2 regions of the Klebsiella grimontii genome follow, and region 1 is predicted to be linked to the other one. Evidence: predicted binding sites of a transcription regulator. Region 1 holds the regulator's gene; the other holds the start of a gene.
What was found. Region 1 encodes LexA, which represses DNA repair genes until DNA is damaged. Its sites were predicted from a motif close to TNCTGTATGTACATACAGNA; they were not measured.

Region 1 (5,898 bases):
GGAACAGCTCGGCCTTGAGGAACGGATAGAACATCTCGACGTGACGCAGAATTTCGGCGCGGGTAATACGACGATGCTGAGTGACGATGGCGGCTAACAGCGACGGCATCACCAGCATATGGGCGATGTTGTTGCGGTAATAGGTCATCAGGACGGCCTGCTCGCGCGGTAGAATGATGATATCGCCAATCGTATCTTTCTCGACTTCGAACTTGTTCATCTGCAGCGCGTGGTCGATAAGCTCGCTGGCTGAGGCCGCAGGCGTGGTCGCATCCGCTGAATATGGCACGTTGCGCAGCAGGGCGAGATAGCACTCCAACTGCTCGGTGAGCTGCTCGCGGGTCAGCGAACGCTGACGCGACGCCAGCAGCGCGGTACAGCACAGGTTCATGGCGTTTGCCGCGCCGGCATTATTGATGCGTACCATCAGATCCGAGGCGATGTTATTCACCGTCGGCGTCAGCCAGGAAGGACGGACCGCTTCGATAGGGTCGATAGATTCGCGCCAGTCCGGCACGTGCTGGTTCAGATAGGCCATCAGCGGCAGCGGTTCGCCGAAGTTAACGTAGCCCTGGCCGAGATTGCGCAGCTTGCTCAAGCCGCGCAGCATCTGCGGCAGACTCTCTTTCTCTTTCGTCGCGCCGCGCAGCTCTTTGGCGTAGGTGCCGACCTCCATCACGTGCTCGTAGCCGATGTAAATCGGCACCAGGGTGATAGGGCGGTTACCGCCGCGCAGCATCGCCTGGATGGTCATCGACAGGGTGCCGGTTTTCGGATCCAGCAGACGACCGGTACGTGAACGACCGCCCTCAACGAAGTACTCCACCGAATAGCCGCGGCTAAACAGCTCGCCAAGATATTCGCGGAATACGGTTGAGTAGAGCTTATTGCCCTTGAACGTGCGGCGAATAAAGAACGCGCCGCCGCGACGGAAAATCGGCCCGGCGGGCCAGAAGTTCAGGTTGATGCCGGCAGCGATATGCGGCGGCACCAGGCCCTGATGATAAATGACGTAAGAGAGCAGCAGATAGTCCATATGGCTGCGGTGGCACGGGACGTAGACTATCTCGTGGCCTTCGTGCGCCAGCTGGCGGACACGCTCGGCGTTATGGACGTTGATACCCTGATACAGCCGGTTCCAGGTAAAGCCCAGCACGCGGTCGGTCAAGCGAATCATCTCATAGGAGAAGTTCGCGGCGATCTCTTCCATCAGGGCGATAGCGTTTTGCTGAGCCTTCTCATGGGAAATTTTCTTGCTGCGCGCTTCGTCTTCTACCGCGCGGGCAATGGCTTTTGACGCCAGCAGTTTATTAAACAGATCCTGGCGCGCAGGCAGGCGCGGGCCAACCGCCGCCAGGCGCTGGCGGGCGAAGTGCATGCGCGCCACGCGGGCCAGCTTCTGAGCGATAGTTTTATCGGTACCGTGCTCGTCCGCCATCTTGCGCAGCGAGACCGAAGGCGAGAAACGGACGAAGCTATCGCGGCCCAGCCACAGAACGGCGAAGAATTTTTGAATGCCGTTGAGCATACGCAGCGGCGGGTTAACCTCGCCTTTTTCACGCCCCGGCGCGCGACCGAACATCACCGAAACCGGCACCATCTGCACGTCAAGATCGGGATGATTGCGGTGTAAATCCAGATAGTCGTGAAAGAGCTTGATAGACTCTTCTTTCGGCGTGTAATAGGTGAACACGCGCGGCCCGCCGTGGATAAATACGTAGCGCGGAAGCAGGGCGCCGTCGATCTCGAGCGGCTCCAGCGGGTCCGGTAACTCATGTTCCAGACATTGCGCGCGCAGCGTCAGCAGGTCCGCCTTCGAATTGTAGGGCAGGACGTACATAATGGGACGCGAGGTATCCAGGCCTAATTCCTGCGCAGGTTGCGCCGGAATCGACTTGCTTTTTACCAGCGCCCTTAATGGTAAATTCAGTAATTTATAGTAAATTCGTTGCCAGCCAGACATAGACGATGTGAAGCCTCTGGTTAATCATGCAAATGCGCCGCAAGAATAACAGAAAGTGCGCAAAATTTCCGTTGTAACGCGGCAAACGCGTACACTCATTGACGTCATTTACATAAAAAGGTTTGTTTGATGGCCAATAATACCACTGGGTTAACCCGAATTATTAAAGCGGCCGGGTATTCCTGGAAAGGATTCCGTGCGGCGTGGGTCAATGAGGCCGCATTTCGTCAGGAAGGCATCGCGGCCGTTATTGCCGTGGCGATCGCCTGCTGGTTAGACGTCGATGCCATCACGCGGGTGCTGCTCATTAGCTCGGTCCTGTTAGTGATGATAGTTGAAATTATCAATAGCGCGATTGAGGCGGTGGTTGACCGTATCGGTCCCGAGCATCATGAGCTTTCGGGGCGAGCGAAAGATATGGGATCGGCGGCGGTACTGCTGGCGATTATCATCGCGCTGATCGCGTGGGGAACGCTGCTGTGGGCGAACTACCGCTAAGTCTTGTCGTAGCTGCTCGCAAAACGGAAAGAAACTCCTGATTTTTGTGTGAAATGTGGTTCCAAAATCACCGTTAGCTGTATATACTCACAGCATAACTGTATATACACCCAGGGGGCGGAATGAAAGCGTTAACGACCAGGCAGCAAGAGGTGTTTGATCTCATTCGGGATCATATCAGCCAGACGGGCATGCCGCCGACGCGTGCGGAGATTGCTCAGCGCTTGGGGTTTCGCTCCCCAAACGCGGCGGAAGAGCATCTGAAAGCGCTGGCGCGTAAAGGCGCAATCGAGATCGTTTCCGGCGCCTCCCGCGGTATTCGTCTGCTGACGGAAGAAGAAACCGGTCTGCCGCTTATTGGCCGCGTCGCGGCAGGTGAGCCGCTGCTAGCGCAGCAGCACATTGAAGGCCACTACCAGGTGGACCCGGCCATGTTTAAGCCGAACGCCGATTTTCTGCTGCGTGTTAGCGGTATGTCGATGAAGGATATCGGTATTCTCGATGGCGACCTGCTGGCTGTCCATAAAACGCAGGATGTGCGCAATGGTCAGGTGGTTGTGGCGCGTATCGACGAAGAAGTGACCGTGAAGCGTCTGAAAAAACAGGGTAACGTCGTGGAATTGCTGCCGGAAAACAGCGAATTCTCGCCGATCGTGGTCGACCTTCGCGAACAAAGCTTTACTATTGAAGGCCTGGCCGTCGGCGTTATCCGCAACGGCAACTGGCAATAATCTCTTCATCTCGCAGCATCATCATCTGAAGCATGATGCTGCGTCGTTTTTCCTCATTTAGGCGCTTTCTCCATGCTTTTTAACGCCGCCGACAAAGCCCTGTGGCGCTTAGCGCTGCCCATGATCTTCTCCAATATCACCGTTCCGCTGCTGGGGCTGGTGGATACCGCCGTTATTGGTCATCTCGACAGCCCGATTTATCTGGGCGGCGTGGCGGTTGGCGCAACGGCGACCAGCTTCCTCTTTATGCTGCTCCTTTTTCTGCGTATGAGCACCACCGGGCTGACGGCGCAGGCGTTTGGCGCCAGGGATCCGCAGCGGCTGGCGCGCGCGCTGGTGCAGCCGCTGGGCCTGGCGCTGGCCGCCGGGCTGGCGATTGTGCTTTTCAGGATCCCGTTGATAAACCTGGCGCTGCATATTGTCGGCGGTAGCGAAGCGGTGCTTGAACAGGCCCGACGCTTCCTTGAGATTCGCTGGCTAAGCGCGCCGGCCTCGCTGGCGAATCTGGTTCTGCTGGGTTGGCTGCTGGGCGTACAGTACGCCAGAGCGCCGGTGATTCTGCTGGTGGTCGGCAACGTCCTCAACATTGTGCTCGATTTATGGCTGGTGATGGGCCTGCATATGAACGTGCAGGGGGCGGCGCTGGCGACGGTCATGGCAGAATACGCCACTTTCTTTATCGGACTGCTTATGGCGCGGCGCGTACTGGCGCTGCGCGGCGTATCCCTGTCGATGCTGAAAAACGCCTGGCGCGGCGATATACGCCGTCTGCTGGCGCTGAATCGCGACATCATGCTGCGCTCGCTGCTGCTACAGCTCTGCTTCGGGGCGGTGACGGTATTTGGCGCCCGCCTCGGCGCCGATATCGTCGCGGTCAATGCGGTCCTCATGACGATGCTGACCTTTACCGCCTATGCGCTGGACGGCTTTGCCTATGCCGTTGAGGCGCACTCCGGGCAGGCCTACGGCGCGCGTGACGACAGCCAACTGCTTGCGGTCTGGCATGCGGCCTGCCGCCAGTCAGGGTTGGTGGCGCTGGCGTTTGCGCTGATTTACGGCCTTGCCGGTGAACAAATTATCGCGTTGCTGACCTCGCTGCCTTCGCTACAGCAGTTGGCCGATCGCTATCTGGTCTGGCAGATGATCCTGCCGGTCATCGGCGTTTGGTGTTACCTGCTGGACGGTATGTTTATCGGCGCGACGCGCGGCGCGGAGATGCGCAACAGCATGGCGGTCGCGGCGGCAGGGTTTGCCCTGACGCTGTTAACCGTACCGGCGCTCGGTAACCACGGGCTGTGGCTGGCGCTGGCGGTATTTCTCGCCCTGCGCGGCGCTTCCCTGGCGGTTATCTGGCGGCGGCACTGGCAGCGTGGAACCTGGTTTTCATAGTGCATTTAGTTCATCTGATGGTTAAAGATTCCGAATAATAAATCTTACTCAGAATACTCATCTATAGTTAAGTCATGTCCGGTACACAGCGGGCTGTTCATTCACCGAACGATAACCGAACGATGAGGAATGCATGATGAATAAAGACGAAATCGGCGGTAACTGGAAACAGTTCAAAGGTAAAGCGAAAGAAAAATGGGGCAAGCTGACCGACGATGACATGACCGTCATTGAAGGCAAACGCGACCAGCTGGTGGGCAGAATTCAGGAACGTTACGGTTACGCCAAAGACCAGGCAGAGAAAGAAGTGACCGACTGGGAAACCAAAAACGACTATCGCTGGTAGCGAAAACGCCGTGTTTTAACCCACTGTTATTGCCTGCACGATCGGTACATGGAGGTACCGCTACCCTTGTTTCCCGCTGCGGCTAACGCCTCAGCGGGCTTTCTTTTTGATCTGGATGGTATGGTCGTGGTGGCAGTGGCCCGGCGTACTGCAGGCTTCCACTTCAACGCAGGCGGCGCACAGGCCATGAGCCTCAATGACGTTGTGGCGCAGAGCGAACCCCATTCTTGCCGCCAGCGTATGCATAATATCTTCGACGCCTTCCGCACACTCTTCTTTGACGCCGCCGCAGCGGTCGCAGATAAACATCGCCGAGCTGTGGGTTGGCTGATCGAAAAGGTGACACAGCACGTAGCTATTGGTGGATTCCACCTTATGTACGAACCCTTGCTCCAGTAAAAACTCCAGCGCCCGGTATACCGTCGGCGGTTTCGCCTGAGGTTCTTTTTCACGAAGGAGATCGAGCAGGTCATAGGCGCTGATTGCCCCTTGCTGCAGGCTCATCAAACGCAATACTTCGAGGCGCTGCGGGGTCAGGCGCACGCCACGCTGCGCGCACAGCTTTTCAGCATGCGCTAACATTTGTTGCGAAGTGGTCTTATCCATGAGCGTCCTCTGGTCGCGTGAATCTGAAACTGTTACTTTATCACGATACCGGTAAAACGCCGAGACCCGGCGGGATATAGCCGTCACACTTCGTGTGACATGTGCGTTGGTCGCCCCGGTCATACGCTTCTGGGGCGCGCTATCTTGCCGCCTTATGCTATACCTGAAGCATCTCATTTTCGGGAGAAAACGATGAAACGACCTGATTGCATACGACACTGGCGTGAACTGGAAGGTGCGGATGATTCCACCTATCCCGACAGTACTGAGCTTTTCTCCATCGGCGCGCCGCTGGCGCGCGGCCTGCGGCTGAATCGTCTGGGGATCCACCATGAACGTCTGCCGCCCGGGCGTCGTACCTCTTA
Region 2 (5,898 bases), 2.5 Mb from region 1:
ACCCGGCCCTGGACGTCGACGTTTGCCGCGCGCAGCTGCTCTTCAATATTTGCCCGCTCGCGGTCGTCGATATGCCCATCGCTTTTGGCGGCGAAGACCAGCGCCATAATCAGCCGTTCGCTGCGGGCGTCGAGTTCGGCCGGTGCAGGAGATGGCGCCTGTGCGGGCGCGACATCAGCCGATGTCTGCTGCGCGCTGGCGCGCATCTTCTGCTGATATTTATTCCACAACACGCTGCCCGCAACCGCGCCGCCGCCCACCAGCAGCGCGCCGGTGCCGTATTTGGCCAACAGCTTGCGCGATGATTTACTGGCAACCAGCAGACCTGCCAGCCCGCCGAGCGCGCCCGGCAGGAGTAAATTATTGCCGCTTGGTTGATCGTCAGATGAAGAAGACCGCCCCTGCTGACCCAGCAGAGACTGTAGTTGATTAAGCCAGTTAGCCATACATTTCCTCGTTGCGCGATAAGCGATACCACCAGCCTAAACGACGCGACGTCAGGAAACGTTATCGGCAGCTAAAGATGAGCAAATGTCGCGCCGGGAAGCGCGGGAGCCTGCCGCCAGAAGCGCTGGCGGCGGCAGCGTAACTCAGGCCGCTTTCGCTTTACGCGGCTTCGCCGGCGCCGGGGCTTCAGATTCGACGACGTCGTCGGTCTTGTCGCCCTCTTCTGCTGCTTCTGCGCGATCGGCTGGCGCCTCGGCGGCGCCGTCGGCTTCCGGCAGCTTACCGGAGCGCAGAATATGGTTGAGGGTATCTTTGCGTTCGGCCAGCCACATCGCCATGCTATCGCGCTGCTCTTCGTCAAGCGTTAGCGGGCATTCAACCAGCCAGTCGTTCAGTACTTCCGCCAGATCGAGCATTTTGTCATAAGCATCGGCCTCTTTTTTGCTGGCAAAAGACATTTTTTCCTCACCTTCACGAATCACCACATATTTAATTTCAACCGCCATGATGCAGCCTCTCAATACTGTATTTTTATACAGTATATCAAATTTTCCCGCCGAACTCAAATGACGCGCATAAAGACATGCGCAAACGTTTTCGTTTATAATGCGGCGCATGTTTTTTTACTGCGGAAGAGAGTTATGACTGTATTAGGTACGGCGCTGCGCCCTGCGGCAACAAAGGTAATGCTGTTGGGTTCCGGCGAACTGGGTAAAGAAGTGGCCATCGAATGCCAGCGCCTGGGAATTGAGACCATCGCCGTCGATCGTTACCCTGACGCCCCGGCCATGCAGGTCGCACACCGTTCGCACGTTATCAATATGCTGCACGGCGAAGCGCTGCAGGCGCTAATTGAGCAGGAAAAGCCTGACTTTATCGTGCCGGAAATCGAGGCTATCGCCACCGACACCCTGGTCGCGCTGGAGCAGACCGGGCAGAAAGTCGTCCCCACCGCCCGTGCGGCAAAGCTCACCATGAATCGCGAAGGGATCCGTCGCCTGGCCGCTGAAGAGCTGAAGCTGCCCACCTCCGCCTACCGTTTTGCCGACAGCGAACCCGCCTTCCGCGAAGCCGTCGCCGAGATTGGCCTGCCGTGCATCGTCAAGCCGGTAATGAGCTCATCGGGTAAAGGCCAGAGCTTTATTCGTTCCAGCGAGCAGCTGGCTGACGCCTGGCAGTATGCGCAGCAGGGCGGCCGCGCCGGAGCCGGACGCGTTATCGTTGAAGGCGTGGTGAACTTTGATTTCGAGATTACCCTTCTCACCGTCAGCGCCGCGGACGGCGTACACTTCTGCGCGCCGGTCGGTCACCGTCAGGAGGATGGCGACTATCGTGAATCCTGGCAGCCGCAGCAGATGAGCGCGCTGGCGCTGGAACGCGCGCAGGAAATCGCCCGTCAAGTGGTGCTGGCGCTGGGCGGCTACGGCCTGTTCGGCGTCGAACTGTTCGTCTGCGGCGACGAGGTGATTTTTAGCGAAGTCTCGCCGCGCCCGCACGACACCGGCATGGTCACGCTGATTTCGCAGGATTTATCGGAGTTCGCCCTGCACGTTCGCGCCTTCCTCGGGCTGCCGATTGGCGCGATTCGCCAGTACGGCCCGGCGGCCTCTGCGGTGATCCTGCCGCAGCTGACCAGCCAGAACGTCACCTTCAGCAATATTCAGGCCGCGGTCGGCGCGGGGCTGCAGTTACGTTTGTTCGGTAAACCGGAAATCGACGGTTCGCGTCGGCTGGGCGTGACGCTGGCGATCGCCGATAACGTTGAGGAAGCGGTGACGCGCGCCAAAGCGGCGGCTTCGGCAGTCATTGTTGCGGGATAAAAAAAAGCCCGGTCGCGGACCGGGCCTCTGGTGAGCGCGCGAAAATTACTTCGCGCCTTCTACCGCTTCACGAGCCAGTTTGGTGATACGGTCGTAATCACCGGCTTCCAGCGCATCCGCCGGAACCAACCAGGAGCCGCCGATGCACAGCACGCTGTTCAGCGCCAGATAATCACGATAGTTCGCCGGAGAGATGCCGCCAGTCGGGCAGAAGCGAATATGCGCGAACGGGCCGCCAATCGCCTGCAGCGCTTTCACGCCGCCGTTAGCTTCCGCCGGGAAAAATTTGAACTCTTTCAGACCATACTGCATACCCAGCATCAGCTCGGATACGGTGCTGATCCCCGGGATCAGCGGGATGGTGCCTTCGCCGGTCGCCGCTTTCAGCAGGGATTCGGTCAGGCCCGGGCTGATAGCAAACTGCGCGCCCGCTTCGGTCACTTCTTTCAGCTGCTCAACATTGGTGACGGTACCGGCACCGACAATCGCTTCCGGGACCTCTTTGGCGATCGCGCGGATAGCGTCCATCGCGCACTCGGTACGCAGAGTCACTTCCAGTACGCGTACGCCGCCTGCAACCAGCGCTTTCGCCATTGGCACAGCGTGTTCCAGCTTTTTCACCACGATCACCGGTACAACCGGGCCGGAGGTGAGGATTGCTTCTGCAGTTGTTTTCCAGTTTTTCATCAGATTTTCTCTCGCCAGATCTACAAATCGAATCGTCTTAAAATGTGATGCAGGTTGCGCCCTGTTCTGCTCCGGAGAGTTTCTCACGCAGCGCACCGAACATTTCCCGGCCGGTTCCTACGCGCGAACCGCTCAGGTCAGGAATATGCGGCTGACGCGCGGCCAGCTCGGCGTCATCGACCCGCAGCGTCAGCTCGCCCGTCTGGCCGTTGACGCGAATAATGTCGCCATCGCGTACCTTCGCCAGCAGACCACCATCGTACGCTTCGGGCGTCACGTGGATAGCCGACGGCACTTTGCCTGATGCGCCGGAGAGTCGACCATCGGTCACCAGCGCAATTTTGAAACGGCGGTCCAATAATACACCAAGTGGCGGCATAAGTTTATGTAATTCTGGCATGCCGTTCGCTTTTGGTCCCTGATGACGGACCACAACCACGCAATCTTTGTCGAGCAGTCCCGCCTCAAAGGCGGGCAGCACGTCATGCTGGCTCTCGAAAACCACCGCCGGCGCTTCAATAATCTGGTTCTCAACCGGCACGGCGGAGGTTTTCATCACCGCGCGGCCGAGATTGCCGCTCAGCACTTTAGTGCCGCCGTGGCGAGAGAACGGCTTGTCAAAGGTGGCGATAACCGCTTCATCAAGCGGAGCGGCCGCCCCTTCGCGCCAGTCAAGTTCACCGTTATTAAGCCAGGGCTCCATGGTGTAGCGAGAGAGGCCGAAACCGGCAACGGTATGGACATCTTCATGCAGCAGGCCGCCTTTCAGCAGCTCGCGCACCAGCACCGGCACGCCGCCCGCCGCCTGGAAGTGGTTAATATCCGCCGGGCCGTTCGGGTAGAGGCGCGCCAGCAGCGGCACCACGTCTGAGAGATCGGAGAAATCATCCCAGTTAATGATAATCCCTGCCGCCCGCGCCATCGCCACCAGGTGCATGGTATGGTTGGTGGAGCCGCCGGTTGCCAGCAGCGCGACAATCCCGTTGACCACCACTTTTTCATCAAACATTTTGCCCAGCGGCATCCACTCGTTACCGTTGCCGGTCAGGCGGGTCACCTGACGGGCGGCGGCGGCGGTCAGCGCTTCGCGCAGCGGCGCATCCGGATGCACGAATGACGAGCCGGGCAGCTGCATCCCCATAAACTCAACCACCATCTGGTTGGTATTGGCGGTACCGTAGAAGGTACAGGTGCCAGGCGCATGGTAAGACGCGGCCTCGGACTCCAGCAGCGCCATACGATCCACTTTGCCTTCCGCATAGAGCTGACGAATGCGCACTTTTTCTTTATTCGCCAGGCCGCTGGCCATCGGCCCGGAAGGAATAAAGATCGACGGCAGATGGCCGAACGATAGCGCAGCCATCGCCAGGCCGGGGACGATTTTATCGCAGACGCCAAGGTAGAGCGCCCCGTCAAACATATTGTGCGACAGGCCAATCGCGGCGGACATGGCAATCACTTCGCGACTCAGCAGCGATAGCTCCATCCCATCCTGCCCCTGCGTCACGCCATCGCACATCGCCGGAACGCCGCCAGCGACCTGGCCTACCGCGTTGGCGGAGTGCAGCGCTTTGCGGATAATGTCCGGATAGCGCTCATAGGGCTGGTGAGCGGAGAGCATATCGTTGTAGGAGGTAATGATGGCGATGTTATTGCGCAGCATGCTTTTCAGCGAGGCTTTGTCATCCGCCTGGCAGGCGGCAAAGCCGTGGGCCAGGTTACCGCACGCCAGCTGGGCGCGATGAACGGTATCGGTTTTGGCCTGGTTAATCCGGGCGAGGTAGGCTTCGCGGGTATCGCGCGAGCGTTCGATGATGCGATTTGTTACCCGTAACATTTCTGAATTCATAAAGGCTCCTCAAATTTTATCTGTCCGGCCGCAGCGCTTTAACGATACTTTTCGGTGCTTAAGGCACCTGTACTGGGGCTCAGGGGCAAAATATCTGTAGGCAGTGTAATAAAAAAAGCCCCGGGGGTGAATCCTCCGGGGCTTAAAAGATTAAAAATTACACGACTTGCTGCGTCAGATCATGTTACCGGTAAAATAACCCTGACGGAGGAGTTGGCGATTACTCAAACTCGTTCCACGAACGACCATCGCGGGTGATCATCGCCACGGAGGCAACCGGCCCCCAGGTGCCCGCCTGGTAAGGTTTCGGCGAATCGCGATCGGCGGCCCAGGCTTCCGTGATGGAGTCGACCCACTTCCACGCCTCCTCCACTTCGTCGCGACGCACGAACAGCGCCTGGATACCGCGCATCGTTTCCAGCAGCAGACGCTCGTAGGCATCCGCCAGATGGGTTTGATTAAAGGTTTCCGAGTAGCTCAGGTCCAGCTTGGTGATCTGCAGGTTATGCTTGTGGTCTAGTCCCGGGACTTTGTTCAGCACCTGGATATCCACCCCTTCATCCGGCTGCAGACGAATGGTCAGCTTATTCTGCGGCAGCTCTTGCCAGGTCTCTTTGAACAGGTTCAGTTCCGGCGTCTTAAAGTAAACCACGACTTCGGAACATTTGGTCGGCAGTCGCTTACCGGTACGCAGGTAGAACGGTACGCCCGCCCAGCGCCAGTTGTCGATATCTACGCGGATGGCCACGAAGGTTTCAGTATGGCTGGACTTGTTGGCACCCTCTTCTTCGAGGTAGCCCGGCACTTTTTTACCCTGCGCGAAGCCGGCGGTGTACTGGCCGCGCACCGTTTTTTCACGCACGTTGGTGCGGTCAATGCGGCGCAGCGATTTCAGCACCTTCACTTTTTCATCGCGGATGCTATCGGCAGTCAAATCAGACGGCGGAGACATGGCGATCATGCACAGAATTTGCAGCAGGTGGTTCTGGATCATGTCGCGCATCTGCCCGGCCTGGTCGAAGTAGCCCCAGCGGCCCTCAATGCCCACCTCTTCCGCCACGGTGATCTCAACGTGATCGATGGTGCGGCTGTCCC

Region 2: ACE3MN_RS09945 (YebG family protein) is a predicted target of LexA. The motif match lies at 969-988, and genes of this name have one in related genera.

What each region holds. Positions count from the first base shown of each region.
Region 1 is NZ_CP169721.1:5,329,095-5,334,992, reverse strand. It holds gene plsB (glycerol-3-phosphate 1-O-acyltransferase PlsB) at 1-1,963, opposite strand, end outside; gene ACE3MN_RS24985 (diacylglycerol kinase) at 2,093-2,461, shown strand; gene lexA (transcriptional repressor LexA) at 2,584-3,192, shown strand; gene dinF (MATE family efflux transporter DinF) at 3,265-4,581, shown strand; gene ACE3MN_RS24970 (CsbD family protein) at 4,718-4,927, shown strand; gene zur (zinc uptake transcriptional repressor Zur) at 5,018-5,533, opposite strand; gene ACE3MN_RS24960 (cupin domain-containing protein) at 5,726-5,898, shown strand, end outside.
Region 2 is NZ_CP169721.1:2,084,536-2,090,433, reverse strand. It holds gene ACE3MN_RS09950 (tellurite resistance TerB family protein) at 1-446, opposite strand, end outside; gene ACE3MN_RS09945 (YebG family protein) at 591-953, opposite strand; gene purT (formate-dependent phosphoribosylglycinamide formyltransferase) at 1,089-2,267, shown strand; gene ACE3MN_RS09935 (bifunctional 4-hydroxy-2-oxoglutarate aldolase/2-dehydro-3-deoxy-phosphogluconate aldolase) at 2,313-2,954, opposite strand; gene edd (phosphogluconate dehydratase) at 2,992-4,803, opposite strand; gene zwf (glucose-6-phosphate dehydrogenase) at 5,024-5,898, opposite strand, start outside.